Linked DNA regions of Herpetosiphon gulosus. The main gene of each other region encodes a partner of the protein of the gene in region 2 in a complex. Links are inferred from orthologs where the notes say so. Each region holds a gene or a part of one and is shown on either strand. Other genes may lie near its edges.

Region 1 (14,724 bases), on a different replicon or contig from region 2:
CCCATGGCGGACTCTCCTAAGCACGTAAGGCATAGACCTGGTGATCCATCGACCCAATATAGACAACCCCTTCGACAACCGCTGGAGTAGAAACGATTGGGCCTTCGCAGGTGTGGGTCCAAACGGGTGTGCCCGAGCCAGCATCGAGACAATAGACCGTGCCATCAGCCGCCCCAATGTAGATTCGGCCTGAATCGGCAACTGGCGATGAAACGATTTGTGCTCCAGTATTATATTGCCAAACTTGTTTGCCATTTTTAAGATCGACCGCATAAATATTGCCGTCAATCCCGCCCACAAAGGCCCGATTGCCGATGATGATTGGCGATGAATTGACGTAGTGACTGGTGCGGAATTTCCAGATCGGCCAACCGCCTTCAAGGTCAAGCGCATGCAGATTATTATCCATAGAGCCGACGAGCACCATCTTATCATTGGCTGCAGCGCTCGAAACAATCCCACCTTGGAGTTTTTGCTTCCAACGAATACCGCCCTTGAACAGATCAAGCGCCACAATGCTGCCATCGCCAGAGCCAAAAATCACCATATTACTGGTCAAACAGGGCGATGAGCGAATCCATTGCCAGCCACGATAGCGCCAAATTTGGCGGCCATTGGTGGCATCAACCGCGTACAAGTGGTAATCGTCGGAGCCAAAATAGACCAAACGATCTTGCACCCGCGGCGAGGAGCGCACTGGTTTTTCGGTGCGAAAGACCCAGCGTTGAGTGCCAGCGCGGGTATCGAAGGCATAGACATTGCCATCATCCGAGCCAACAATCACCATATCATCCCAAACCGTGGGAGTTGATGAGATACCACCCTCGGTTGGCTTTTTCCAGCGAAATTCGCCGCGCTTGGTATCAATTGCATACAGGTTGGTATCGTAGCAACCAATATAGAGTGTGCCGTTGCGCACAAATGGCGATGAACGCACTTCATCTTCGCAGCGAAACTTCCAAAGCACCTCGGCATTTTTACCGCCACGGCGAATCGCCGCCCCAAAGGCGGGAGTTGCTGGGGCGGCCACTGCAACCCCAGCAGGTGCAAAGCCTGGCACACTCAATAACACCGATTGGAATTCAGCCGCCGAACCCCAGCGATTAGCCATATCGTATTCCAGCGATTTCATCACAATCGCTTCAACTTCTGGCGAAACGGTTGGGTTCAATTGGCGAATCGGGCGATCGCCGAAGGTAAACGGGGTTTCCAAGCGTGGGTCAACGTTGGTTAGCAAATGGTGCAGGGTTGCGCCCAACGCGTAAACATCGCCACGCGCTTCGGCAATCCCGCGATATTGTTCTGGCGGTGAGTAGCCTTCCGTGCCAATCATCGTGCCTTTTTTATCGGTGCGGGTAAAGACCCGCGCAATCCCGAAGTCGATCAGCACAATCCGATCAGTTGGAGTCACAATCATGTTCGATGGTTTTAAGTCGCGGAAGATAATTGGCTCAGGTTCGTGGCCATGCAGATAATTCAGCACATCGCAGATTTGAATCGCCCAACGCCCAACTTGTTGCTCTTCCAAGGGGCCGTTGGCTTTTTCGAGCACGGTTTCAAGGTCGTGGCCTTCGATTAATTCCATCACCAGATAGGCGCGGCCTGCTTCCTCGAAGAAGTCGTAGACTTTGGGAATGGCTGGATGATTGAGGGTGGCCAATAAACCGGCTTCGCGTTCGAAGTTCTTCAAGCTCAAGAAACGCGTTTGCGAGTCGAGCGAGCTTTGGAACATCTCTTTGATCGCACAAAAACGGGTCACATCTTTAAAGCGGGTGTCGCGACCCTTATAGACCACGCTCATCCCGCCGATGCCCAAAACGCCTTCAACCACGTAACGCCCTTCAAGCACCGTGCCAACTTTAAGCGCTGGTGAACTAGATTGGGCGCTGGGTTGATCGGCTGCTTTGGCGGCTGGTTGTTGCAAGCGGGTTGCATCGGGGTTAGGCGCACGATTACGAATATCCTCAGTGCCAACCCGCGAAACCCCTTGATTGCGTAAAATTGAGCCAACTCGATTGCTAACGCTGCGAGTGGCATCAGGATTTTGATTGATTCCACGGGTGGCATCGGGGTTTTGGTTGATCCCACGAGTGGCATCAGGATTGACCGGCGGAGCGATGCTTCGAGTTGAATCATTGCCCGCAGCGACTAAGCCACGAGTCGAATCGGCATCGGCTGGAGCAATCGTGCGGGTTGCATCTAAGCCGCGAGTCGAGTCATCGCTGGTTGGTTGTGGAGAGAAAGTACGTGTTGCATCATCGGCCTGCCCGCTTGACGAGCCAGCATCTGGCCCATCGATTGGGGTTAAACGCGATGTCCCACCTCGTTTGATTAACGCCATACAGCCCCCTTGGCTTTAAGGAACGATCAATGCGCGGCTTGCCGAAGTAGGGGTGATGTTGTAGGACAGCAAATAAACAAGAGCATAATAATAATTGCTACCAACATCCCAACCCACCTACAACTACTGCATCTCGCAGGAGCTTCTTCAAAGGTTTTGGTTGAATCAATCCAAGCACCTTTGTAGGAACAATGTTGATCAAGCTTATCAAGAAAGAAAATGTTACGATGTATTATACGAAATCGCCCGAAGGCGGGCAAGGTAGTTGGTTAGGCAATTTTAATTAACGTGCTGGGTCTGCGGGTGGTTTATTCAGCGTAACCGATCGTCAAATAGTCCCCAGTTGATCTAGTACCTTAATTAAATGACCAACGTTTGCTACGAATCGAGACGCTCAGCACCACGCCAATGCCCATCAAAACCGTTAGGGTAAACGAGCCCCCATAACTCACAAATGGCAAAGGAATCCCGGTCATAGGCATCATAATCAAATTCATGCCAATATTTTCGAGACAATGCACCAACAGCAGGCCAGCAATCCCAGCCGCTATCAAACGCCCAAAGGGGTCGCGTGCTCGCTCAACCACTCGCCAAATTTGCCAGATGACGATTAATTGCAGCACTATCACGACTGCCGCACCAATAAAACCCAGCTCTTCCGCCGTTACCGCGAAAATAAAGTCGCTCTCTTGCACTGGCAAATAGTTTAATTGGCTTTGCACTCCGCGTAACAAGCCCATACCGCCAAGGCCACCGTTGCCAATTGCCAAACGTGACTGAATAATTTGCCAACAGGCCCGCATGCGAAATTCTAAATCGGTTTCGCAACGCTCGGGAGTTAAAAAGACGGTCAAGCGTTCGCGCTGATACACGCTAAAATTGAGCCATGCGAGCACTACCACTGGCGCACCAAGCAAGGTCAATAGGCCATATTGCACCCAACGGGTATTGGCGACCAACGACATCACCAGCCAAATGCCGATCATTACCATGCCTGAGCCAAAGTCGGGCTGAAGCATGACTAAACCCAGTGGTACAGCCAAAATCACCAACGAAATAAAGACCGATTTCCATGGGCTAGGCTCATCGCCGTGTTTGCTCCAAAATGCGGCAAGCGCGATGATTACCATAAGTTTGGCTGGCTCGGTTGGCTGAAACGAAAGTTGGCTTGAGCCGATCCAGCTTTGAGCACCATATTTAACTTGGCCTAGGGCCACCACCATGCCCAAAAGCCCAAGCGCAGCGATATATAAAATAATTGCCAACGAGCGCAGCAATTGATAATCTAACAGGGCCAAACTAAACATCAAACTAATGCCCAAGATAATCCAGACAACATGTTTAGCAAACGAAGAACCCAGTCCAAACACCAAGGTTCCGGCGGCTCCAACTGTGGTGGTATAGACCATTGGTAAGCTAATTGCTAGCAACAGCAACACAGCTACAACCATAATTGGATTGAACTCGCGCCAGGAACGAGCGCGAATGCTAGTGGACATAATAACCCTCCTGACTCAAAATAATACCATATTGGCCAGATACTTGAGATCCCCCATGCCCAATTGTGGTTGAACTGAGCCAGCGTAGTAGCATTATATCAGTTACGATTCACCAGCTAGCCATGGGTATCGCCTAAGGTAGGGCTTAAAGTCGGATGAGCAATTATTAATTGTCATCAAATTGTTGGGAATAAGGCTAGCCGATTCGCTATAATTCAGTGTATTATCAGCAGATAGCATCATCTGCTATCCCACTAACGTTTAACCTCAATCAATGCTGATGCTCGTCGTCGTGTATAATTGCGCATATCATCGCTTACCGAGGGTATGCCTAGGATTCCAGAAAGAGTGGATCGTATGCAAGCATCTGCGGAAGGCCCGCGCCGACGTGGCGATTCGGTCGCCAAAACCAATATTGTCTTGGTTCATGCCCATACCATTTATCGTGAAGGCTTACGTTATCACTTCGGCCAAGTACCACGCTATAAAATTATTGGCGAGGCCAGCAACGGCCAGCAAGCAATTCGTTTGGTCGATTATAGCAACCCCGATATTATTGTGATGGATGTTGATTTACCTGGGGTCAATGGAATTGAAGTCGCCCGCACGGTCAAATTAAATCACCCCAATATCGGCGTGATTTTGCTCAGCGATATCAATGATCAAGAAGGTATTGTAAAATCACTGCGAGCAGGCGTTGCCGCCTATCTTTCGCGCACAATTGATTGGGATGATCTGATCAATTCGGTCGATATGGTGCGCTCAGGCAATTATCCAATCAATGATTTGGTACTGAATACCCCAGCGGTCGCTGCTGCTGTGATGGATTCGTTTCGCCAATTGACCATGGATACCCATACCGAGCATGTCTACTCGCCAATGTCACCGCGTGAAATTGAAGTCTTAGAATTAGTAGCGGCGGGGCAAACTAATAAAGAAATTGCCGCCCGCCTCGAGATTAGCAATCAAACCGTTAAAAATCATATTTCATCAATTTTGCGCAAATTGGCGGTCAACGATCGCACCCAAGCTGTGGTATTTGCATTACAGCGCGGCTGGATTAAAATTGTGCAAAACGATAATACGTTTTCTGGGATGTAATTGCGGCGTTCGTGCCGTTTTGGATTGTCCAAGGAGTGTCGTTTGAAGTTGTTGTTACGGCAACGTGTGAGTTTAGCCTTGGTTGTTGTGGCGCTCGCAGCATGTCAACAAGCCCCACAGCCCACTGCTCGCCCGTTACAAAATGAGCTAACTATCCTCGCCTTAACTCCGACAGGCACGGCTACTCCTACGGCAACGGTGACATTAACGCCTGCACCTGCGTCGCCAACAACCGAGCCTTCGGCTACCCCAACCCGCACAGTTGGCCCTTCGCCTACCAAAGGCGCTTCTCCAACCGCTGGCCCTTCACCAGTCATTACACCTCGGGCCACTCCTGCAAGTACCCCGACTGCCAATCAAAGCAGTAGTTTTTGTACTCAGCCATTTGGGGCGGTAACCGACGAGCGCTTTAGTGCCCGCTTAAATAACGCTGGGCTTGATCGCACACCCAATGGCGATCGCTTATTCTTAGAATTAACCTCTAGCAGTGGTCCCGTCAATGGGGTTGTACGGTGTGTGCCTCCGGCTGCGGCTCAATTGCTCGCAGGCGATAGCGCGATTGCCAGCGTGATTCAAATCGATCTGCCGTTATGGCGACACGATGATCTCTGGCGTTCATCGTCGGTCACGCTCACCAAAGTGCTAAAGCTTGATACGTTGCAACATGTGCGCTCAGTCGTTTCGCAATCGAGCAGCGATTCAGCTGGGGTATTAATTGAAATTGGGCTTGATCAAGCCTTACCATTTACGGTGCAGCTTGATGGCGGACGCTTAAATGTGGTTATTGCTGATAGCGCCACCGCCACGCTGGGCGATGATCCGCTTGCCAAGAGCAATGGCTCGCCCACCGCACCTAAGCAACCAGTTGTCTTTACCAGCAAAGGCGATTTGTATCGCTACGAAAGCTCGCGGGTCGTGCCAATTACCACAACTTTGGCAATTGAAAGTGCTGTGGCAATCAGCCCTGATCGCACCCAAATTGCCTTCTGCCGAGCCAACCCCGACGGCTTGCCAACCCAAGGCGCACTCTGGACAAGCACCATCGATGGCGACAACGAAACCTTGGTCGCCGATGTTGGTGGTTGTGCCGAGCCTGCTTGGTCGCTTGATGGCGGGGTCATTTGGTTTACTGCACCCTGGAGCGATGCAGCCCCTGATAGCTATCGGCTCTGGCAGGTGACGGCCAATGGCGGTGATCCGAGTGCGGTTTCGCCGCTTGACGAGTGGAGCCGCCGTATGCCACATGCCTTGCCCGATGGATCGGTGCTGACGGTTGGCCATACCGATGGCGGTCAAGGGGGCTTGTTAATCAGTAATCCGTTGAGTGGCACTGATGGCTTGCTCGGCCAAGCCAGTTTGGGCAATTATCGCAGCGTTGGTCAAGCGCAAGTTTCGGCTGATGGCACACGGATTGCCGTCGAAGCACTTCGCACTGATGGTGGCGCTGATCTCTTGGTGCTCGACCAAACTGGCAAGCAACTCGATGCGATTACCGGCCAATGGTGGGTACGCCCGCTCTCGTGGAGCAGCGATAACACACTCTACTATTTAAATGTAGCGTGTCGCAGCGGCCAAGTGTTGAATTATAGCTTGCACAGTCGCCAAGGCAACAACGACAGCCAAATCGTCAAAGGTGCAACCCTTGGCGATTTAGGTGCGGTGGCCGTGGTTGATGATGCGCTGTTGTATGTTCGGGCTTTACAATCGCCCGACAATGAACGCGGTCCAGAGCCTGTGATTAGCGGCCCCAGCGAATTGTGGTTGTATGATCTTTCGAATACAGCTCGTACCCGCCTGATTGCCGCCGATGATGGAATTACTAGCGTCAAATAAGCCTAGATTGAGTCGCTAGTTTGGGGCAAGTCGCAGGACTTGCCCTTTTTGTGAGCAAAGCGGGGGTCTATGTTTCAAGCACTATATAGCTTGCCCGACCAACCATTACGCAAAATCAAGACCGTTGAAGAAATTCGCGAACTGCATGCCAGCGGCGAGGGCATGCTGTGGGTCAATTTATATGCTTGTCAGCAAACCGAATATGATACCTTTTTGCGCGAGATATTTCATTTTCACCCGTTAGCAATCGAAGATACGCTGAGCACCGGCTACCAACCACCCAAAGTTGATGATTTCGGCGATCATCTGTTCATCGTTGTGCATGCGATTGCGGTGGGCGAGGATGTTTCGCGCTTGAGCACCGATGAACTGAATTGCTTTTTAGGCCGCAATTTTGTCGTAACTACCTCACATGTACGCTTGGCTGCGCTCGATACAATTTGGGATCGGGCGGTGCGCGATGGCCGAATTTTGGAGCGCGGAGCTGATTTTTTGGCCCATGCAGTGCTCGATGCAATTGTTGATGAATTTCTGCCTTACCTTGATCGGATTGATGAAGAGGTGGATTTTCTCGAAGATAGCATCATTCAAGACCCCAAACCCAGCGCCTTGCGCCGCATTTTGGAGCTAAAGCACAGCATTTTAGCCTTACGTCGGGTGGTATCGCCGCAACGCGAAGTGATGCAGCGGCTCTCACGCGGCGAGTTCGACCTGATTTCGCGCAATTGTGAAATTTACTTCCGTGATATTTACGACCATTTGGTGCGAATAACCGACCTCAGCGAAGGAGTGCGCGATGTGGTTGGCAGCACCTTGGATACCTACCTCTCGGTTTCCTCAAACAAAATGAATGAAATTATGAAGGCACTAACGATCGTCAGCACGATTTTTCTGCCACTAACCCTCGTTACCTCGCTGTATGGCATGAATTTTGATCTCATGCCCGAACTACACTGGCGCTACGGCTATCTGATGGTTTGGGCGATTATGCTCGCAATCATTATTGGGATGCTCTGGTTTTTTCGGCGGCGACGCTGGCTCTGAGCTACGATCTAGCCACGTAGCTAGCTGATTGAGTTTTTAAGCGTCAACCCTTGCATGCGCATAGTAAGCGATCAACAATTAATAAAGCCTCATCATTTCTTCACACTGATGACATTGTATGACACAGAGGCATGCGATAGTATCTAGGTGGAAGGTATTGTCGTATTAATGGTTGAAGATCGGCGTTGGCTCACGATTTTGCTAGCAGGAACATACCAATGCAACCGCGTACTCGCTTCATTCTAGGCCACTGCTTGGGTGCAATGCCCGCACCAATCGGCGTAAAGCCAACCAATGCCCCAAACGACAGGCTTGAGGGAACGATTCTTTCTGCACGGCGGTTATTCTTGCATAATCAGGCTTCAGACCGAGCAACAATCGGTTTATTTGCCCTGATGCGAATCGCAACGCTCGGCTATACTTTGGTCATCCTGCTGCCAAACTAAGTGCTTGGTGTGCTTAGGCTTTGGTAGCAGCGTCAGCGTTTATAGGGGGGAACCATGAGCAACTGGGAAAAGACGTTTGGTAAGCGCGATTTACCAACACCACCAGCATGGGTCAATTTTTTCAATCCACAGCAATGGCAAGATTTTCGCCAAATCGTGGAGCGTTATTTGAAAAACCTTGGTTTGCCAGTGCGGCCTGAAAATCAAGGCTTTGTGGTGTTAGCTGACCATGCAGGGTGGACAAAAGATACCCGCATTGGGCTAAGCTCACTGGCGCAAAAATGCTATGCCCATCCCCAATCGCAATGGCTGGCAGTTATTACCGATCACTTTGAGGCAATGCACAAGGGTTTTGAAAACGAAGTGCTATTGCAAGATGAAATACAAGATTTTGAAAGTATCCGCGATTTGTTGGCAATTCGTTTGTGGGCCTTGGAGCCTGAATTACGCGAAAAGCTGATTTATCGTGAAGATTTGCAGGATGTCTGCTCGGTGCTGGTGTTTGATTTGCCCACCACGATTCGCAGCGTAAGTAGCGACGAAGCGATGGCTTGGGGTAAAACCAACGAGGAATTGTTTGCAGTCGCCTTGGAAAACTTGCGCGGGCGTGAGTTGCGCCTCACCGAACATGAATTGGATGATGGAATTAACGTTCTAGCTATCACTGGCGACGATTTCTTGATTGGCTCGCAAAGCTTGTTGCTTGAGCAATATCCACAATGTATCGGGCGCTTTGGCTCGTTGGTAGCTGTGCCCAATCGCCATGTGGTGCTGTGCTATCCAATTAACGAGCCAATTGCCTTGGAAGCTTGGACGAGCATGCTGCCTGTAGTTGAGGGCATGTATCGCAATGGGCCTGGCTCGATCTCCAATCAGGTTTTTTGGTACGATAACGGTGCATTTACCCATTTGCCCCACTCGCAAGAACAACAAGCAGTGCGTTTATCGCCACCGAGCACCTTTTTAACTACCTTTCAAGAGTAAAGCAAATTGATTTGAAATTCGATCACCTGCTGTTGCCAGAGAAGCCAACAGCAGGTTTTTTGTTATTCAATTCATTTTAGGAGCACCCAATGGAACTATCCATCCGTCGTTATCAGCCACACGATGCCGCGATTGTCTGGGAATTGCACAACCTTGGCTTGCACATGATGGGAGCACATCTTGGCAATGGAGCACGCGATGCTGATGTTCTAGCAGTTGAGCAGCATTATTTGGCAACTGGTGGCGAATTTTTGGTTGGTGAATTGGCTAGGCAGGTGGTAGTAATTGGTGGTTTGTTGCCGACTGGGGTGGGCGAGGCCGAGGTCAAGCGCATGCGAGTGCATCCCGATTATTGGCGGCACGGTTTAGGCGAACAGATGTTGTTGGCGCTTGAGCAACGTGGGCGTGAATTGGGCTTGAAGCGGCTTCATTTAGATACCTCAGTGCCGCAACTACCCGCCCAAAAACTTTATGTCAAACATGGCTATCAGGAAATTGGCCGAGGCCTGATTGGCACACTGGAAATTATCTATTACGAAAAACGGCTTGAATAAGCTTGATCGAATAGTTATTGGTGGGATTATTGCTATACTGCCAATAAGATTCATGTGGAGAATCGCCCATGCCAACAATATTTAGCCATGTTGCCCCTGCTTTGGTGGTTGGTTTGGCGCTTGGTCGCGACCGAATCAGCCGCCCATTATTAATTTGGGCTTCAATTGCGGCAATTAGCCCTGATTTTGATGGAATTAGCTTTTGGCTAGACATACCACGTGGCACATTATTGAGCCATCGTGGTTTTACTCATTCGATTGGTTTTGCCACAATTATTGCCAGTGTGGGCGCATTTTTCGCGCCACGTTTGGGATGCAAACGCTGGGTGGCTGGTTTAACCCTGTTTTTGGCGGTGCTGAGCCACCCACTGTACGACATGCTCACCAATGGCGGGAGTGGGGTGGCCTTATGGTGGCCCTTCAGCAGCCAGCGAGTCTTTTTTGATTGGCGGCCAATTGCCGTAGCTCCAATCAGCGCAGCACGACTTTTTTCTGCGCGGGGCTGGAATGTCTTGCTTTCTGAATTAACCTGGATTTGGCTGCCATGGCTGGGCATTGGCCTGATGTTGGCTTGGCTGCGGCAGCGCTATGATACGTCCAAAGCCCAAATCCATGCGTAGCATAAACAATATCAATAGTGTGGGGTGATGCTCAAAATGGCGCAATTTGATGCGATTGTGGTTGGCGGTGGGCATAATGGCTTGACCTGTGCCTGCTATTTGCAAAAGGCCGGAATCAAAACCTTAGTGATCGAACGACGAGCGATCGTCGGCGGCGCGGTTTGCACCGAAACCATGTTTGGTGGCTATAAAATGGATGTTGGCTCCTCAGCCCACATTATGATTCACCTGACCCCAGTGGTGCGCGACCTCGAACTGCATAAATTTGGGCTTGAATATATTGATATGGACCCATTTGCTTGGTATCCATTGCCTGATGGATCGGGCGCGATTGAATTTTGGCGTGATTTAGACAAGACGTGTGCTTCGATTGAGAAAATTTCGCCCAAAGATGCCCATGCTTATCGCCAATTTGTGGCGTTGTGGGGGCCGCTCAACGAAGGGGTTTTCGATGTATTTCTTAAAGCACCATCACCTGCCAACTTAGGCCGTCAAATGCTAACTGGCCAATTCAAAGGCGAAAAAGGCACGCATCCGCTGGATATTTTGCGGCGCTTGTTTACCTCGTATGGTCATTTAATCAACGAAACTTTTGAGAGCGAGGCCATGCGGGCGGCGATGGGCTGGCTAGCAGCGCAATCTGGGCCACCACCACACGAAATTGGTACTGGCGATTTTGCGGGCTGGCACGCGATGCTGCATGAAAGTGGCGCGAAACATCCACGCGGTGGTTCGGGCATGTTGACCCAAGCCATGGCTGCTCGCTTCAAAAGTGACGGCGGCACGCTGCTACTCGATGCCCCAGTTGAACGAATTGTAGTTCAAAACGGTGTAGTGCAAGGTGTGCAATTAACCTCGGGCGAGACCTACACCGCACCAACGGTTATTTCAAATGCCCATGTGCAAACCACCTTATTAAAACTGGTCGAGCCTGAGCAACTACCAAATGGCCTAGCCGAACGAGTTGGCCGCATTCGGGTTGGCAATGGCTTTGGCATGGCGGTGCGCTGTGCTGCTGATGAATTGCCCGATTATCTGGCTGCGCCTTCTGGTGGCCGCCCACATCCTTCGCATCATGGCTTGCAATTGCTTTGCCCTTCGATCGATTACCTGAATCGCGCGGTTAGCGATTATGATCGCGGCGTACCAGCAACTGATCCAGCGGTAATTGCCATGACATTTAGCGCGATCGACCCCGATGTTGCGCCCAAGGGCAAGCATACGTTGTTTTTGTGGGGCCAATATCACCCCTATGAATTAAGCAACGGCGAAGATTGGGATAGCATTGCCGAGCGCGAGGCCGACAAATTACTCGAAGTCGTTTATCGTTATGCCCCCAATATGCGCGGCAAAATTAGCAACCGCTATGTGCAAACGCCGTTAACTCTGGAGCGCACCTTTGGTATGCTACGTGGCAACGTGATGCATGTCGAAATGTCATTTGATCAGATGTTTGCCTTTCGCCCACTGCCTGAGCTTTCCGAATATCGCGTGACTGGGATCAAAGGCTTGTATTTGACTGGAGCCAGCACTCATCCTGGTGGCGGCGTATTTGCGGCCTCAGGCTACAACACCGCCCAAACCGTGCTCAAAGATCGCCAGCCATCACGCCAATGGGTTGGCTGGACACTCGGGGCGGCAGCCGCCTTGGGTGTGGTGGCTTGGGCCAAGAAAAAATAAATTACGAAAACAAACCGCCAAGCTACAAAACTTGGCGGTTTCTTGCTCCAAATACAAATTAATGTTTTTGCGAACGCTTATAGGCTCGAACAACCCTGAGTATCGCAAGATTCACGAGCGAAAATATGACAAAGCAACTTAGGGCTACAAGCAGAGTATTCGCTAGAAATAAGCTGAGTACGACGCGGAATAAGACCGCCCCAATCGCATATATGATCAGACCTGCTGCAATCGCTCGACCTTTACTCCAATGGCTTAGCGCTGGCGGCGGCGCTTGATACATATTCTCTCCTTGGATGTAGGTAGATCATTTGTTAAAGCAGACCTCATTATACTCGAATGAGCCTATCAAATAGAGCATTCTCGGCCAGCAAGCAGGGTAAAAATTGACAAAGTATTAAGCATAGGCTATGCTTGCCATAACTGCGTGGGCTTGGCAACGCACATTCATGCCATAATGCATGCCGATAGCCGTGATTGCTATCAGCAACCAAGCACCATTCGAGGAGTCTTCGTTCCATGACAGAGAAGCGAACTCCGCGGCGACGTGTTCAACGGGCACAAACGCAAAACAACGCCGAAGTTATTTTGCTACCAGCTCCTAACCACACCACTACCGCATTTCGCCAAAAATCTGATACTGGCCGGATTGAGTCACTCAATCGTGGTGGCCGCTCTGCCCAACGACGGCGCAAGCAAGAACAACGCGCGGCCTCAATTGCGCGATCTTCGCTGGCGCAAATCGCTGGCACACCTACTCGTGCCCCACAAGCAATTTCTGAGCCAAAACAACCACGGCGCTCATTCAAGGCCGCCGCTCAATCGGTGCGTCAGCGCTTGCAGCTTCAACGCCGTTTGGTTGCACATAGCGTGATCCTGTTGGCTGCCTGTGTGGTGGCGTGGGGTCGCGGTTTTCCACTTAATCCAGTTTCTGATACTACCGCCAATCAAGCAATACCCGAGGCTTTAGCAGCCGCCCAATTGGTCGATGAAGTTGAAGCAGGCAATTTCCAACGGGTTGTAATCCCAATTTCAGCTACTCAGCCGCAAAGTGTTGGCGGCGGTGAGCATGAAGTTGTGGTCGATGTTGGCCCAGCCTTAATCAAACCAGCACCTGAACGTGGCCCAGCCTTTGTTGCAACCCACTTGGTTGCCAACGAAGAAACGATCGCGGATATTGCTGCCAAATATACAATTACCCCAGAATCGTTGATTGCAGCCAATAATTTGACTGGCCCGGTCGCGATCGGCGAAACCCTGCGAATTCCACGGGTTTCGGGGGTTCCGCACACCGTCAGCGAAGGCGAAACAATCACCGATATCGCCGAACGCTACAGTGTTGGCGCTGATGTGATTATGACCTTCCCACCCAATGGCTTAGATCAGGGCCAAGCCTTGATTGCTGGACGCGAAATTTTCGTGCCTGGAGCATCGTTGGCGGGAGTTCAAAATGTTTCAGTACGCGGCGCAATCGATTCAATCAATCAAAAATCACAAGCTGCAGCAATTGTGCTAGCTGATCGCACCAATTTGCGCGAAGGCCCAGGCACGGCCTATGAGAAAATCGTCAAGGTTAATGCTGGCGAACGCTTACAATTAATCGCCAAGCATGAAGTTTGGGTCAAAATTCGCCAAAGCGATGGTGAAGTGGCCTGGGTTGCCCGCGAAGTTGTGAGCATTCCTGAGGAAGTTTGGTCGGCCTTGGAAGAGACCGATAACTTTCCGCCGCCGCCGCCACCACCACCAGTTTGGGTTTGGCCAACCTATGGCGATTTAACCTCAGGTTTTGGCTATCGCAACTTTAGCGTTGGACGCTTCCATAACGGCATCGACATTGCCAATCGCAAGGGCACGCCAATTTCAGCTGCCCGCCGTGGCACGGTCATCGAGGCTGGTTGGTGTAGCGGCTATGGTTATTGTGTCAAAATCAGCCATGGCTCCGGCATGGTCACCGAATACGGCCATATGATGTCGAATCCAGTGGTTTCCGAAGGCCAAGAGGTTGAGGCAGGCCAGTTGATCGGCTATATGGGCAGCACCTATGATCGGGCTGGCGGTGGCTACTCAACTGGGGTTCACTTGCACTTCACCATCAAGGTCGATGGCACGGCGGTCAATCCGCTCAAATATTTACCATAATTCAGTCAACTGTTGAGCGAGCGCCAGTGCCAATCGCATTGGCGCTCTTTTTTGTCAATTGGGTTAATGAATTGCGTTCCCTCACCCCCTAGCCCCCTCTCCCGCACGCGAGGTGAGGGGAACCACGCTCGGAGTGCTCCCTTGGGATGAGGCAACGGTGGAACTGGTTTAACCTCATAATCCATTACACCTACAGATTGCTGATTCTTAAACCCTAGCCCCTCATTCTCTATCCTTCTGTTATAAGCAATCTCCAGCCCGCCATCGGCAATAGCGATCAATAAACAAAAGCCTACTCGCCATTGAGTAGGCTCTGCTAGGTGGGAACCGTGGCTAGCGGAAGGGCGGTGCTAGACACGACCTAATTGCAAGACTTGCTGACTCCGTTCACGCCCACTGGTCGTCAGTTCAAGTTGTTGGCCTTGGCAGCGCACCAAACTCCGCCGCTGGGCCAGATCAAGCACTCGTTGCGCAAACTTATTA
Region 2 (14,785 bases):
ACCTTACGCGCAATTGAACTAGCCCATGCCAATGGCGCGGTGCTCTCGTTTGACCCCAATTTGCGGGCAGCGCTTTGGCCCTCGCTGGAAGCAGCGCGACGAGTGATGCTTAAGCTCTTGCCATTGGCCCAAATCGTCAAACTCAGTCGTGAGGAAGCCGAATTCCTGACGGCGCTGGCTGATCCACTGGCCGCCGCTCAAAGCTTATGGCATAAACGCAGCCAAGTGATTGTCGTGACCGATGGCAGCGCAGGCTGTTGGTATCAAACTGCTGCTGGCTCGGGCCATGTAGCCGCGCCCAAAGTGCAGGCAATTGATGCAACCGGCGCTGGCGATAGCTTTGTAGCCTGTTTATTAGCTCAATTAATTCAGCAACCTAGCCTATCCGATGCTCAAACTGAATTTGAGCGAGCCTTACATCGTGCCTGTATTGCCGGAGCCTTGGCAACTCTTGTACGTGGAGCAATTCCAGGCTTGCCCACCGCTCAGCAAATTGAGCAATTTCAGCAATAATAGGCTTTGCTAAGCCAAATCGTAGCGCCAGCAACTCCCAATTGATTGCTGGTTTGGAATTAACCCCAATTTCCCCCAAAATACTCTAGTGATAGACAAGACCAAACAGCGATGGTATGGTACAATTCGGCGCGAGATAGTATGTTGTGAAATAAGTGTATGGCACCACGAATTATTGCAGTAGCAAATCAAAAAGGCGGCGTTGGCAAAACCACCTCGACCGTAAATATCGCTGCGGAGCTTGTTGCCCGTGGCCAACGGGTGTTGGTGATTGATCTTGATCCGCAGGGTAATGCCACCACCAGTTTGGGCATTAACAAAAAAGCACTCAAAGCCACGGTGTATGATGTGCTTTTAGGCAATGCACCGACTGAAATTGTGTTAACCGCAACTGGCCGTGAGCAATTGCAACTGCTGCCAGCAACTGTTGAGCTAGCTGGGGCCGAAGTTGAGTTAGTTGATGAGCATCGGCGGGAGCACCGTCTGCGTGATGCTTTGGCTCCAGTTGCTACATCCTTCGATACGATTATGATCGATTGCCCACCATCGTTGGGCTTGCTAACCATAAACGCCTTATGTGCCGCTCATGGGGTCATTATCCCATTGCAATGTGAATATTTGGCCTTGGAAGGCTTGGCTCAACTCAAAAATACGATCGATCTGGTGCGCACATCGCTCAACCCCGCGTTGACTATTTTAGGGGTGGTGATGACGATGTACGATGGCCGCACCAATTTGGCGCAGCAGGTCGTCTCCGAGGTGCGCCAATATTTTCCGCAACGAATTTTCAATACCTTAGTTCCCCGCTCGATTCGCCTGAGTGAAGCCCCCAGCCATGGCCAAACGATTCGCGAGTATGATCCAACTAGCAAGGGCGCGATGGCCTATGCCATGCTGGTCGATGAACTAAGTCGCAGGCTGGAGGCGGCATGAACCCCAAAAAACGTGGTTTGGGCCAAGGCTTAGGAGCGCTGATTCGCCCTGATCCCACAACGTCAACACCAATGGTTGGCGCATTGCATAGCGTGCCAATCGAATCAATCGAGGCGAATCCACATCAGCCGCGCCAAATTTTCACTGCCGAAGCGCTCGAAGAATTGAGCGCTTCGATTGCGACCCATGGAATTTTGCAACCCTTGGTGGTGACTCGTACCGCGACTGGCTATGAGTTGATCGCTGGCGAACGCCGCTGGCGAGCAGCTCAACAAGCTGGATTAAGCGAAGTTCCAGTGATCATCAAAGAGGTTACGCCCCAAGAGCGGCTTGAATTGGCCTTGGTTGAAAATATCCAGCGAGCCGATTTGAATCCATTGGAAGAAGCTCAAGCCTATCAATTGTTGCGCGATGAGTTTGGCCTCACCCAGCAAGCAATTGCCGAACGAGTTGGCAAAAGCCGACCTGCGGTTGCTAACGCATTGCGTTTGCTCACAATGCCCTCAGCCTTACAACAAGCAGTGATGGAGCAGCAACTCACGGCGGGGCATCTCAAGCAGTTGATCACGATTGACGATGAGCGCATCCAAATTTTGGCGATGGAGCAAATTCTTGAGTTTCGGCTTTCGGTGCGCGAGGCCGAAAAAATGGCCCAGTTGATTAAGCACGAAAGCCAAACCCCAGCTCAAGCCAGAATCGCAATTCAGCAACGCGGCGCGGCTCCACGGGCATCGCGGCGCAATGGTGCACCAACGCCAGCAGCCCCAACTCGCAACATCATTCCAGTTGAGCCAGTAGTACCCAACGTTGACGATACGGCGGCGGTCGATCAACTGACCCGTCAACTTGGCACCAAAGTTGAAGTTAAACGCCAAGGCAATGGCGGCTATGTCCGCATCGATTTCTACTCCGACGAGCAACTGATTGCCTTGATTGAATCATTGCTCAATGGAGAAACCTTGTGAGGAGCCTATGGCCAGCGATTCATTGCATATTGCCCTCGTATGGCCATACGATGCGGCCTACGCTGGCGGGGTAACCGAGCATGTCAATCAACTAACCCACTATTTCCGGGCCTGGGGCCATCGGGTGACCTTAATTGCGCCCTATTCCAAGGGCACTCCACCTGATCCCGATTTTATTCCGCTAGGTCATGTTACACCTGTTGCGGTCAATGGCTCGGTTGCGCGAGTTAGCCTTTCGTTAACTCTTGGGCCTAAAATTCGTCAAATTTTTCAAAAGCATCATTTTGACATTGCGCATATTCACGAGCCATTTTCGCCAACCCTGCCAACGACTTTTCTGAGCCGCTCCAGCGTGCCAAATGTTGGAACCTTCCACGCGGCGGGCACACGCTCGATTGGCTATACCTCAATTTTGGCCTTATTGCGACGCTTGGAACCAAAATTGCATGGACGAATTGCGGTTTCGGCAGCAGCTCAAGAATTTGCCCATCGCTATTTTCCCGCAGAGTATACAATTATCCCGAATGGGGTTGATATAGCGACCTACAGCACCCAGCAACCAAGCTTTGGCCTGAACAACGCCAGCCCAAGTGTCTTGTTTGTGGGCCGTTTCAACGAAGAACGCAAAGGCTTTCGCTATTTGCTCGAAGCGATGAGCTATGTGCAACGAACCCGGCCTGATACACGTTTAATTGTTGCAGGTAGTGGCGACCCAACTCCATTTCTTGCCGCCATTCGTCAATGGCAAATTCGCCATGTGGAATGGTTGGGCTATGTGAGCAAGGCCCAGTTAGCTGCCCTTTACCAACAAACGACCCTCTTTTGCGCACCCTCAACTGGTGGCGAGAGCTTTGGCATCGTCTTGCTTGAGGCCATGGCCGCTGGGGCAGCAGTGGTAGCTGCTGATAACCCTGGCTATCGCGATGTGTTGGATCATCGGGTGCAAGGGTTGCTGGTGCCAGCCCGCAATGCCCAAGCTTTGGCGGTTGCGATCTTGCAACTGATCGAAGATCAATCATTACGGGCTGCAATGGCAGAAGCGGGTACAATTAAGGCGCAACTCTATGCCTGGGATCGAGTTGCTCAACGTGTGTTTGCCTTCTACCGTGGCATTCTCTCTGGTTAGGATGTTCAAGGAGGCTCTATGTACAGCACCGGCATCAAACGCTGGGCACGTCAATTAATGGAAAACTTTGTCGCTCCAGTGCTTAGTCGGCTCGGAATTACGCCCAATATGGTTACGCTGATCGGCGTTTTGTTGACTGCTGGAGTTGCGGCTGTGCTGGCAAATGGCAGTTTACAGGTCGGCGGCGTTTTGTTGATTCTGTCCAGTATTTTTGATCTGTTTGATGGGGCACTCGCTCGCGCCACCAATCAGAGTAGCCGCTTTGGTGCGTTCTTCGATTCAATTATGGATCGCTATAGTGAGGCGGTCGTCTTCTTTGGCCTGTTGATCTTTATTCATACCAAAATGGTGGGATCAACCACTTTAGCCCTGACTTTAGTCTACTGTTCGATCATTGGTTCGATTATGGTTAGCTATGCACGTGCTCGGGCTGAAGGCCTCAGTATTCCCTGTGAAACTGGCTGGCTCGGTCGGCCAGAACGGATCACAATTTTGTGCACCTGCTTGATTCTGAATTGGTTGATGGCTGGGCTATGGATTTTGGCGATTTTTACCAATATCACTGCCATCCAACGGATCTATCACGTTTGGCGTACCGAACAAATTGCCAACCCGCAACCTAAACCGGTTAAATCCAACCGTTGGAATATCAGCCGTAAGCAGCCCTAAATTTCTAAAAAACAAAAACCGTGATGAGCAATGCTCGTCACGGTTTTTTTGGCGACTCCGGCGCGACTCGAACGCGCGACCTTTTGCTCCGGAGGCAAACGCTCTATCCACTGAGCTACGGAGTCGAATCTACCGCTGTGTAGGATACGGCTAAGCTGGCGACTTGTCAAGTTATGCTAGTAATTTGGATCATATTCTAGTGCTAAAATGCTTATTAATTAACCGATCTATTCAGCAGGTAAGCTTCGATGACAACTGCTCCAACTCGTGCTCAACATATCAAAAAAGCCCAGCGTTTTGCCAATGCTCAGCGTTTGGTCAGCACAATTCAACGATTTTTGTATCGTTTTAAACGCTCGGTTGGCCGCCAAGAGCTATCCATTCCAACCGAATTTGGCAAAGTTCGGGTGCTTGGCTATGGCTTAGAAAATCCCAATCCAACCCCAATTTTGTTTGATTTGCATGGTGGTGGCTTTATTTTGGGCAGTGCCGATATGGACGAAGCCATCAATTTGCAATTTAAACAGCAAGTTGGCTGCAAAATTATCAGCATCGATTATGCCAAAGCGCCCAAATTCCCCTATCCCACAGCAGTTAATCAAGTATATGCGGTGGTCAAACATTTTTATGAAAACGCTGAGCGCTACGCAATCGATCGCAAGCTGATGGCGATTGGTGGGCATAGCGCTGGCGGGAATTTAAGCGCTGTAACCTGCCTCAAAGCTAAGCACGAAGGCCAATTTCAATTTGTCTGCCAAGTCCTCGATTATCCACCGTTGGATCTTGCGACCAGTCCGTTTGATAAGCCCAATCCCAAGGGCGCGATTCCGCCGCAGATAGCGGCAATGTTCGATGCTTGCTATCGCGAAGCCAATCAAGCCAAGCATCCATACGTCTCGCCTGTGTATGCTGAGCCAGCCGATTTAGTGGGTTTACCGCCAGCCTTGTTTATTCTGGCGGGGCGTGATTCGTTGCACGATGAGGCCTTGCGCTACGAGCAAATGCTCAAAAATGCTGGAGTACCCACAGAATGCTACGATTACCCCGATGCAGCTCATGGCTTTACTTACAAAGCCTCAGCCGATACAACTGATGCACTCGCCAAGATGGTGACATTTTTGCAAACATATCTCGCTACAAAACGCTAGGCTGCTATTGATAACTTGCGGCTAATTGGAGGCTAGCTTGGGCTGCGCCCTCAAAATCGCCAAGCAGCTCAAAGGCTTGACGCGCTGCATTAAAACTAGTCCGAGCAGCGACTAAATCGCCCTGCAGCACCCATGCCCGCCCCAAACCAAGTTGGCGCAATGGCGTTGGCTCTAAGGTTAAGGCTCGTTGATACAGCACAACTGCTTCTGAGCCAGCCGCCATAATCAAGGCATGGTAGCCCGCCATTTCGGCATAACGAGCGGCTTCGTGGGCTTTGCCAGCTGCTTCGTAATGACTAGCTAATTGCACAGCAACCATCGGCAATATACCCGCATAATTCTCAGCCAAGGCTTCGGCAGCCCGCCGATGAAACACTTGGCGACGAGCAGGACTCAGCTGCTGCTGCCAAACTTCACCAATCAAGGGATGGGCAATTTGATACTGGCCAGCTTGCTCGACCAAAATACCTTGCTGCAATAACAGATCAAGCATATCAAGCGCTTGATCTTCGGCGCAATGGCTGACCTGTTGGAGCAATTCGAGGGTGCTGTTGATGCCCAAAATCATGGCAGCTGAGAGCAAGGCTTGGGCGGCACTTGGTAAGTTGATTAAGCGCAAGCCTAGTACATCGGCCAGCGAACTAGGAATTTGATCGCTTGGCGCATGCAATAGCTCATGCAAAAAATAGGGGTTGCCACGACTGCGCCGATAGAGTTGAACACTGCGCTGCTGATCGCCGCCTTGTTGCAGCACCAATTGCTCGCTTTCGAGGGGGCTGAGGGGCTGTAATTCATGGCGTTGGGCAATATGGTTACGCTGCCAATGCCAAAGCAAGTTTGCCAATTCCCCCTGTACTTGGTTAGCCCGATAGGTCAAAATGATCAGCACTGACTTGGATTGCAGGCGCTCAGCAGCATAGCCCAGCCAGCCCAGCGAAAGTTGGTCGGCCCAATGCGCATCATCAAGCACCAATACCAACGGCTGATCAGCAAAGAGCAAGAGCACTTGCAACATAGCCTCGAAGATTCGACGGCGTTCTTCGGCAGGCGTGGCATTGCTCAGCGGCGGAATAATCTCGCGCTGTTTGAAATCGGGAATCAAACGGGCCAATTCGCTTTGCCAGTAAGGCGATAGCGGCGATTGTGTTCCAAACAGCCAATCGAACAGCGCGGTTTGGTCAGTCCAAGCTAAAAAAGGCGCAAATGGCAGCAATTGGGTAATTTCTAGCCCACGCGCAACCACCACCTGATGGGCCTCGCGAATTTGGCCCAGCCATGTTTGCCATAAACTGGTTTTGCCAATGCCCAACTCGCCAGTCAGTAACACAACCTGCACGTGGCCATGCAAACTACGTTGCCAAGCAGCATGCAACAGCGCATAATCCGGCTCGCGACCAACCAATTTGCTGGTATTGCGCGGAGTTGGCAAGCGCGGCGATTGAATGCGTGGAGCTGTGGGCGAGCCAAGAATCTGCATCCGCAAAGCTTGAGTGGCTGCTGCTGGCTCTAAGCCTAGTTGCTGCGCTAGTTGATGTTGAAAATTGGTGTAGTATTGCAAGGCATTGGCCCGTTGATCAAGCGCCAAACATGCTTGAATTGCCGCTTGAACGAATGGTTCGTGCAACGGATCAACACTCAAACTATGGCTGGCAAGTTGCAGTTTTTGCTGCTGATCGTTGGTCGTTTGCAAAGCTTGTTCAAGCAGTTGTAGATAATATTGATGCAAACGATTGCGCTCGTACAACAGCCACAATTCAAACTCTGGGGCATCGCGTAAGTTCAGGCCATCGAGCAACGGGCCGCGATAACAATTGAGCAAGGTTTGAAGATCAGGCTGGTGCAATTGCCACAGCGCCTGCAAATCATTCCAAACTGCACTCCCCAAACTCAGCCGATCATCGTGGCTACGAATGCAGCCCTCGCCGAGCTGTTGGCGCAACTGCCAAAGACAATTGCTCAGATTCTTGCGTGCGGCGCTACTGCTACTTTCGGCCCAGAGCAAACCCAAAATTCGCTCACGCGGTTGCGGTTGGTTGTGACATGCCAAATAGGCCAACAGCGCCAGCGCTTTAGCATTGGTTAGGTGGATCGCTGTTTGATTGTAAAAAATTTGGGGCTGCCCCAAAAAATAGCAGCGTAGATCCATCGTCAATTCCCAACCCAAAATCAACTAGGCAACCATTTTAAACCAAAATCACCCAATGGCGGAAGCGACTTGGGAAACCAAACAGGAAAGCCACCAGCGATAATCAAGCCAGCAAACCCGATTTAGTGCTGGAGCAAGACCCATGACAACCGCAACCACTGGCAAACTCCAAGTTGGCGACCAAGCCCCAAGCTTTCGCTTACCCAACCAAACTGGGGCAATGGTCGATTTACAAGATCTGTTAGGTAAAAAGCATATTGTGCTGTTTTTCTATCCCAAAGATGATTCGCTGATTTGTGTCGCCGAAGTTTGTGCTTTTCGCGACCAATACGAGGTGTTCAAACAAGTTGGAGCCGAAGTAATTGGCGTGAGCAGCGATTCAGTTGAGTCGCACCAGCAATTTGCTGCCAAACATCGCTTACCATTTACCTTGTTGAGTGATGGAGATAGTGCCGTGCGCAAGGCTTATGGCGCAATGACTTTGGGAATTTTTACGGGCCGCGTCACCTATATTATCGATCCACAAGGCACGATTCAGAATATTTTCTCATCGCGCTTGAATGCCCAAAAACATATTGACGAATCGCTACGAATTTTGCAACAACATTAATCTTGAATTGGAGGGTTAATCAGTGACTACTGCAACTGCTGGCAAATTAGCTGTTGGTGATCAAGCCCCGACCTTCAGCCTGCCCAATCAAGCAGGCCAATTGGTCGATTTACAAAGCCTGCTTGGCCACAAGAAAATCGTCTTATTTTTCTATCCTAAGGATCATTCGGCTGGCTGCGTGGCCGAAGTCTGTGCCTTTCGCGACCAATATGAAGTGTTTAAGCAAGCGGGTGCTGAAGTAATTGGCATTAGCAGTGATTCGGTTGAGTCGCACGAACAGTTTGCCGCCAATCATCGCTTGCCGTTTACCTTATTAAGCGATCGCGAAGGGGCAGTGCGTAAACTCTATGGCGCAACCACTTTAGGCATTTTGGCAGGCCGTGTCACCTATATCATCGATCAGCACGGCACAATTCAGCATATTTTTTCATCGTTGCTAAATGCCAACAAACACATCAGCGAAGCCCTACGCATCATCAAAGAGGCTTAGAGTTTAACGACGACATTTTTAATCACGAAGGACACGAAGAGCACAAAGGTTGATTCTGTGGTGCTAATCGATTGGCTGGCACTTCAGCCAACCCGGCCTTGGCGTGCTTCGCGTTCTTCGCGGTTCCATCGCTTTCCCCTTACTTCATCCTTCATCCCTCATCCTTCATCCTTCCTCATGTGAGGCTGATCAATTTTTGGCGCACGGCAAGACTAACAGCCTCGGTGCGATTGGTTGCGCCAAGCTTGCCCAAGATATTTTGCACATGCACTTTGACCGTGCGTAAAGCAATATCCAGCTCAAGCGCAATTTCGCCATTGGAGCGACCACGCCCTAGCAGGTGCAGCACTTCCAACTCGCGCGGGGTTAATGATTCAGGTTGGGGATTGCTCACGCCTGCCACCAGTTTGGCAGCAATATCCGGCGCAAGGTGGGTGCTACCCTTGGCAACGGCTTGAATCGCCGAAACCAACTCATCAGCCGAAGCATCCTTTAATAGATACCCCTTGGCCCCAGCTCGCAAGGCGGCCCAAATAAATTCATCGGTGGCATAGGTGGTGAGCACCAGCACTTTAGCTTGGGGCCAACGCTGACAAAGTTGGCCAATCGCGGTGGGGCCATCCATCACCGGCATTTGTAAATCCATCAAAACGACATCAGGTAGTTCTTGAGCATACAGATCAAGTGCTGCTTGACCGTTGGCAGCCTCGCCTACAATCTCGATCGTTACTTCATCCTCTAAAACAGCAATCAAACCCTCACGAACAATCCGTTGATCTTCAACAATTGCAACTCGAATCATGGCAACATCCTCGGTGATGGCGGTTTTAGCGCCTTGCTATCAGCTAGCTATCAGCTTAACACGGGTCTAGCCCGATCTGATTATGCTATAATGGCGCTTATACGAGGGCCAAAAGCCCTTCTTTTTTGGATAAAAAACCCGCTTGCGGGGCTGTGGCTCCGGCCTGTACCTTGACTTCTTGCCAATCATCCACGCGAGCGCTGCAGCAGAAAGATCATCGCACTATATATGTTTAGATCATTTTTTCGCTCATTTAGCCGCGATATTGGCATGGACTTAGGTACTGCCAATACTTTAGTCTATTTACGCGGTAAAGGCATTGTTATTTCTGAGCCATCGGTGGTGGCTATTGATAAACGTACCGGAATTCCCCAAGCGTTTGGCGCTGCGGCCAAGGCGATGGTTGGGAAAACCCCAGCCAATATTGTAGCAGTCCGCCCGCTCCGCGATGGTGTGATTGCCGATTTCGATGTAGTCGAAAAGATGATGAAATATTTTTTCGACCAAGCCCATAAACATGTTGGCGCGAGCATTGCTGGCCGCCCACGCGTGATCGTTGGCGTACCCTCAGGCGTGACCGACGTGGAAAAACGCGCCGCTCGTGATGCCGCAATGAATGCTGGCGCTCGCGAAGCCTATGTGATCGAAGAACCAATGGCGGCTGCTGTTGGTGCAGGCTTGCCTGTGACCGAACCAACTGGCTCAATGGTTGTCGATATTGGCGGCGGTACGACGGAAGTTGCCGTCATTTCGCTGGGCGGGATTGTAATTAACCACTCGTTGCGCACCGCTGGCGACGAAATCGACGAGGCCGTGATTGCCTTCGCCCGCCGTGAATATAACTTGTTGATTGGCGAACGCATGGCCGAGAAAGCCAAAATCGCCGCTGGCTCAGCCTACCCGCTCGAAGAAGAAATCAAAGTTACCCTGCGTGGTCGCGATTTGCTGACAGGCTTGCCCAAAGCGATTGAAATTAGCAGCATTGAATTGCGCGAAGGTATCGCTGGCCCTGTGGCCAATATTGTTTCCGAGGTACGCACGGCCTTGGAAGAAACCCCGCCAGAATTGGTCGCCGATATTATGGAGCATGGTATTACCTTGGCTGGTGGTGGCTCGATGCTGCGTGGCCTTGATCGGCGGATTGCTGCTGAAACCAAAATGCCAGTCCATATCGCCGAAGATCCGTTGTCGTGTGTGGCACGCGGCACAGGCAAAATGATCGAGGAATTTGATAAATACCGTGACACGATTCGGCGTTCGCAGGAATCGCGTCGCATCAAACGTGGTTAGTCATGTTAAGTCGTTCCGGCAATGCTCAACGGGCAACCAAGCTGATTGTTTGGCTGGCATGTCTTGTGGTTGTGCTGTTATTGCTCGATCAACAGGGGATTCTCACGCCAGTTACCGATAGCACGGCTCGTGTTTTGACTCCAGTTACGCGCACGCTGACGAATATTCGTTTAGCGATTAGCGATACCTTTGGCGGTATTTTTGGCTCGTCGCAAGCCGCCCAAGATTTGGCTGCCTTGCAAGAGCGGGTAACCGAGCTGGAAAACGAAAATGTCCAATTGCGCAGCGCTGCCGCTGAAAATACGACCTTGCGCCGCACCGCTGGTATGCGCGAACGCTATGGCTGGCGCACGGTAATTGGCAATGTGGTCAGTCGCTCCGCCGATGCTGGCAATCGGGTGATTAGCATTGATCGTGGTATTGTTGATGGCTTGGCGGTGGGCATGCCGGTGGTTTCGCATGTCAATGGCAGCCCCGATGCGTTAATTGGCTTGGTCGATACGGTCAGCCAGCATAACGCCACAGTTTTGTTAATTACCGATGCACGTTCGGTGGTGAGCGGTCAGGTATTATCGCAAGTCAACAGCGAACAAGAAAGTGGCAGCATTAGCCAACCCATGGGCGATGTACTTGGTCAATGGCAGCTTGGCTCACGCCTGATTATGCGCCATATCGATCGTGATGCTAAATTCAGCGTTGGCGACGATGTGTTGACCGCTGGCATTAGCAAAGCGTTGGCCTTCGATGCACCTGCGGCGCGGATTCCGCCCGATGTGCCGATTGGCCGTGTCAGCGCAATTCGCCCTGACGGCCACGGTCAACAAGCCGATATTGAACCATATTTTGATCCTGATGTGGTGCGGACTGTATGGATTATCGTCGGCGAAGATTAAGCGAACGGCTGCGCGGGCAGCTTTGGTTGGCCCTGATCGTTGGATTAACCGTGATTATTCAGACAACCCTATTGCCAACGATCTTTAATGCGCACTTGAATTTGGTGTTGTTGGCGGTGGTGTGTTGGACACTCCTGGCGGATGCAACCAAGGGTGCTGCTATTGCTATGTATGGCGGCTTGCTGATTGATGTGGTTGGTTACTCGCCGTTTGGCAGTCATGCCTTGGCCTTGTTACTGGTTACCTGGGTTTGTAGCCTTGCTGCCGAGCGTTTTCCACCCGATACATGGCCAACTTCGCTCTTGCTAACCATTGGGTTAACCCCGCTGTATCACTTAATTACCCAAGTGTTTCGCGGTGGCACCGACGATTGGCTGAGTTGGGCAATTGTGGTGCTTGTGCCAGCTATGATTATCAATGCGATTGCGGTTTTGCCAACCTTCCTCGTTTTGCAATGGTGGAACGAGCGCAAAATCCGCCACTAAACCTTATCATCAAGGAGAACCCTATGCGCGGTCGCTTGATCGGCTTACGGGTCGTGAGCTTAATTATTTTTGTGGTCTTGCTCGCACGCTTGCAGCAATTGCAATTTGGCAGCAGCGCTGCATCCTCACGTGCTTCAATTGAGCAAAATATTACCCGCCGCGATTATGTTGCCCCCCAACGTGGCGAAATTTTTGCCAGCGATGGCACAACGCTGCTAGCAGCCTCGGTTCCAACCTCGATCTTGGGGATTCAAGCTGAATCACTGCCACGCAAACGCGCTGATCGCAATGCGGTGTATCTGCGGCTGAGTATGTTGTTGCCCTTCAGCGATACTTTCACGCTCTCACCAACCACCAAATTACAAGAAGATCCAGCGTTGGCCGCAGCAATTTATGCTATCTCGCCAATTTTGCCTGCCGATACCAACTTCGCACCAGCGCAATCGATCACGGTGACCGTGCCGATGGGCAAGGCTTTGACTGCGCTGCAATTGAGCCAAGCCTATACTGATGTGATCACCCTGCAACCTGGGGTTGAAAAGATGCTTGCCAAAGCCAACTTGCCAGGGTATTTGGTTGTGCCCGTTGCCAAAAATATTCCTGATGATGTGGCCTTGGCGATTCGCGAAAATGCGCTGGCCTTGCCCGGCGTGCGGGTGGTCGATGGCTTCCAGCGCGATTACCCACTGGGTGCCGAAGTTCAATCGCTCTCGCATTTATTGGGCTATATGATTCGGATTAACGATAAGCAACTGGCCCGTTATAACCCCACCAATGATGCTGACGGCCCGCGCCAATATCTCGAAAGCGATTTAATTGGGGTTGATGGGATCGAAAATTATTATGAATCGACCTTGCGCGGCAAACTCGGCACAAATCAAATTTCGGTTGATGTCTGGGATCGAATTGTCGGCGAGCCAACGGTGTTGCAGCCAATGGAAGATGGCAAAAATCTGATTTTGAATATTGATATGAATTTGCAGCAAGCCAGCGAGGAAATTTTACAAAAATGGCTCGATGTTGCCGATCAACGCCGCGTGCGCTTAGCCAACACACCGGGCAAAGATCAAGCTAAATATGCCTCATACGACCCCATTAACAAAGGCGTGATTATGGTGATGGATGTCAACACGGGGGCTGTTTTGGCCTCGGTCAGCTTGCCAGCCTACGATAACAACGCCTTTAATCGCGGTGAGGTCGAGGAAATTACCGATTTATTTACCGATGAAGAAAACACACCCTTGCTGCATCGGGCAATTGCTGGTAAATATCCGCCTGGCTCGACCTTCAAGCAATTTACTGCTGCCGCTGCCTTAGATAGCGATATCATCAACCCTGGCACGCAAATTCAAGACCCAGGCTTTTTGATTGTGCGCAACGAATATAACGAAGCCTTGACCAACCAATATCCCAACTCCAATCGTCGCGCCAATGGATTGATCAACGTTTCTGATGCGTTGAAAGTCTCATCGAACGTCTTTTTCAACACAGTTGCTGGCGGCACCGATTATGTCACCAATCTCAAACCAACCGATCCCCAAATCAAAGGTGGCTTGGGGATTGATCGCTTGTATGAGACGGTTTCGGGCGAGTTTGGCTTCGATAAATTGACCGGAATCGATTTGCCAGGCGAAGATTCGGGGATTATTCCCAATAAAGAGTGGAAGAAACAGCGCCGTGAACGTTGGGGCGTTGGCGATACCTATATCGCGGCAATTGGTCAGGGCGATGTGCAAGTTACGCCCTTGCAATTGCTGCGTGCTACCGTCGCTACCGCCAATCGTGGTTCAGTCTATCAACCACAAGTCGTCAAAGCGATTACCGATTTGAACCGCACCGATACGATCACGCTTACCCCAGTGATTGAACATACGATTAATCTGGCACCTGAGCATTGGGCAATTATTCGCGAAGGCATGCGCCGCTCAGTGCGTGATTCCGATGCCTACAATCGCATCGCCAACAACAATAACAAACCAGCAGGCGCAATTTTGGCCGATATCGATCGGCTGGATTTGGCAGGCAAAACCGGAACCGCCGAGTATGCCGAAGGACCATATTTGCGTTCGCACTCATGGTTTGTTGGCTTTGCACCGTTCGATAATCCTAAGGTGGCGATTTTGGCCATGCTCGAAGGCACTGGCGATTTAGGTGACGGTTCGGGGACATTGGCCTTGCCAGCAGTAGTTGATGTGCTGCGAGCCTATAATGGCGAAGCCTTCCCCGATATCAATGGTAATTTGCCTACGCCTGCGGCTGGCAGCACTGGTCAATAGAGGGAAAAATCCATGCAGTTAACTGTGGCGCTTGGCCAAATCGCTTTAGTGTTGGGTGATCGTGAAGCCAATTTAGCGACGGTACGCCAAATCGCCGCCCGTGCCGAGATGGTTGGCGCAGATCTACTGGTGCTACCAGAGTTGTGGGGCACTGGCTATATGCTGGAGCAAGCCCACACGTTGAGCGATCCGCTGGGCAAGGGCTTGTTTGAAGAAGTTGCGATTTTAGCGGCCCGCCATCATTTGGCGATTATTGGCTCACTGCTTGAGCGGGATGGCAAGCAAGTTTATAACACTGCCACGCTGTATGATGCGCAGGGCAAACGCCTGCATAGCTATCGCAAAACCCACCTGATTGGCTTGATGCAAGAAGATCAATACTTGGGGGCTGGTCAGCAAGCTGAAATTTTTGACACTGCTTGGGGCAAAAGTGCGTGTG

What was found.
Region 1: the proteins of ABEB26_RS03215 (region 2) and ABEB26_RS14540 are in contact, whole or in part, in a crystal structure (PDB 6PL5), measured with the Thermus thermophilus proteins. The link is inferred for Herpetosiphon gulosus from one-to-one orthologs. Residues at the interface, in WP_223903432.1 of Thermus thermophilus: Arg4, Ile5, His6, Leu8, Ala9, Phe12, Ala15, Leu16, Leu19, Gly20, Arg22, Ala23, Trp24, Leu26, Gln27, Val28, Tyr31, Tyr34, Leu36, Leu43, Thr45, Asp47, Lys156, Gln157, Gly158, Ser160, Val184, Leu201, Glu202; in WP_223903423.1 of Thermus thermophilus: Phe161, Val165, Phe168, Val169, Leu172, Pro198, Tyr199, Glu202, Tyr211, Arg212, Asp213, Gln220, Val221, Gln223, Ser224, Ile226, Ala227, Ile228, Gly229, Ser230, Gly266, Phe267, Val270, Leu274, Tyr277, Gly278, Leu281, Phe285, Leu289, Arg297.

Annotation. Positions count from the first base shown.
Region 1 is NZ_BAABRU010000010.1:48,986-63,709, reverse strand. Bases 1,770-4,708 are described here. They hold ABEB26_RS14540 (FtsW/RodA/SpoVE family cell cycle protein), read right to left. Parts: upstream 3,841-4,708; coding sequence 2,698-3,840; downstream 1,770-2,697. Other genes in these bases: ABEB26_RS14535 (LuxR C-terminal-related transcriptional regulator), read left to right, coding at 4,198-4,708; ABEB26_RS14545 (outer membrane protein assembly factor BamB family protein), read right to left, coding at 1,770-2,341. Outside these bases: ABEB26_RS14550 (PP2C family protein-serine/threonine phosphatase), read right to left, coding at 1-5; more of ABEB26_RS14545, read right to left, coding at 17-1,769; more of ABEB26_RS14535, read left to right, coding at 4,709-4,941; ABEB26_RS14530 (TolB family protein), read left to right, coding at 4,984-6,774; magnesium/cobalt transporter CorA, read left to right, coding at 6,844-7,818; ABEB26_RS14520 (hypothetical protein), read left to right, coding at 8,037-8,264; ABEB26_RS14515 (DUF1444 domain-containing protein), read left to right, coding at 8,319-9,248; ABEB26_RS14510 (GNAT family N-acetyltransferase), read left to right, coding at 9,338-9,802; ABEB26_RS14505 (metal-dependent hydrolase), read left to right, coding at 9,871-10,422; ABEB26_RS14500 (phytoene desaturase family protein), read left to right, coding at 10,459-12,102; ABEB26_RS14495 (peptidoglycan DD-metalloendopeptidase family protein), read left to right, coding at 12,622-14,241; ABEB26_RS14490 (metal ABC transporter permease), read right to left, coding at 14,592-14,724. UniProt on the Escherichia coli protein: Peptidoglycan polymerase that is essential for cell wall elongation. Also required for the maintenance of the rod cell shape. Functions probably in conjunction with the penicillin-binding protein 2 (mrdA).
Region 2 is NZ_BAABRU010000002.1:252,478-267,262, forward strand. Bases 11,720-14,719 are described here. They hold ABEB26_RS03215 (penicillin-binding transpeptidase domain-containing protein), read left to right. Parts: upstream 11,720-12,093; coding sequence 12,094-14,346; downstream 14,347-14,719. Other genes in these bases: mreD (rod shape-determining protein MreD), read left to right, coding at 11,720-12,070; ABEB26_RS03220 (carbon-nitrogen family hydrolase), read left to right, coding at 14,359-14,719. Also shown: ABEB26_RS03145 (PfkB family carbohydrate kinase), read left to right, coding at 1-513; ABEB26_RS03150 (ParA family protein), read left to right, coding at 673-1,446; ABEB26_RS03155 (ParB/RepB/Spo0J family partition protein), read left to right, coding at 1,443-2,411; ABEB26_RS03160 (glycosyltransferase family 4 protein), read left to right, coding at 2,419-3,537; ABEB26_RS03165 (CDP-alcohol phosphatidyltransferase family protein), read left to right, coding at 3,556-4,206; ABEB26_RS03175 (alpha/beta hydrolase), read left to right, coding at 4,455-5,354; ABEB26_RS03180 (ATP-binding protein), read right to left, coding at 5,359-7,500; ABEB26_RS03185 (peroxiredoxin), read left to right, coding at 7,643-8,110; ABEB26_RS03190 (peroxiredoxin), read left to right, coding at 8,133-8,600; ABEB26_RS03195 (response regulator transcription factor), read right to left, coding at 8,776-9,402; ABEB26_RS03200 (rod shape-determining protein), read left to right, coding at 9,631-10,692; rod shape-determining protein MreC, read left to right, coding at 10,695-11,585; more of mreD, read left to right, coding at 11,561-11,719; more of ABEB26_RS03220, read left to right, coding at 14,720-14,785. UniProt on the Escherichia coli protein: Catalyzes cross-linking of the peptidoglycan cell wall. Responsible for the determination of the rod shape of the cell. Is probably required for lateral peptidoglycan synthesis and maintenance of the correct diameter during lateral and centripetal growth.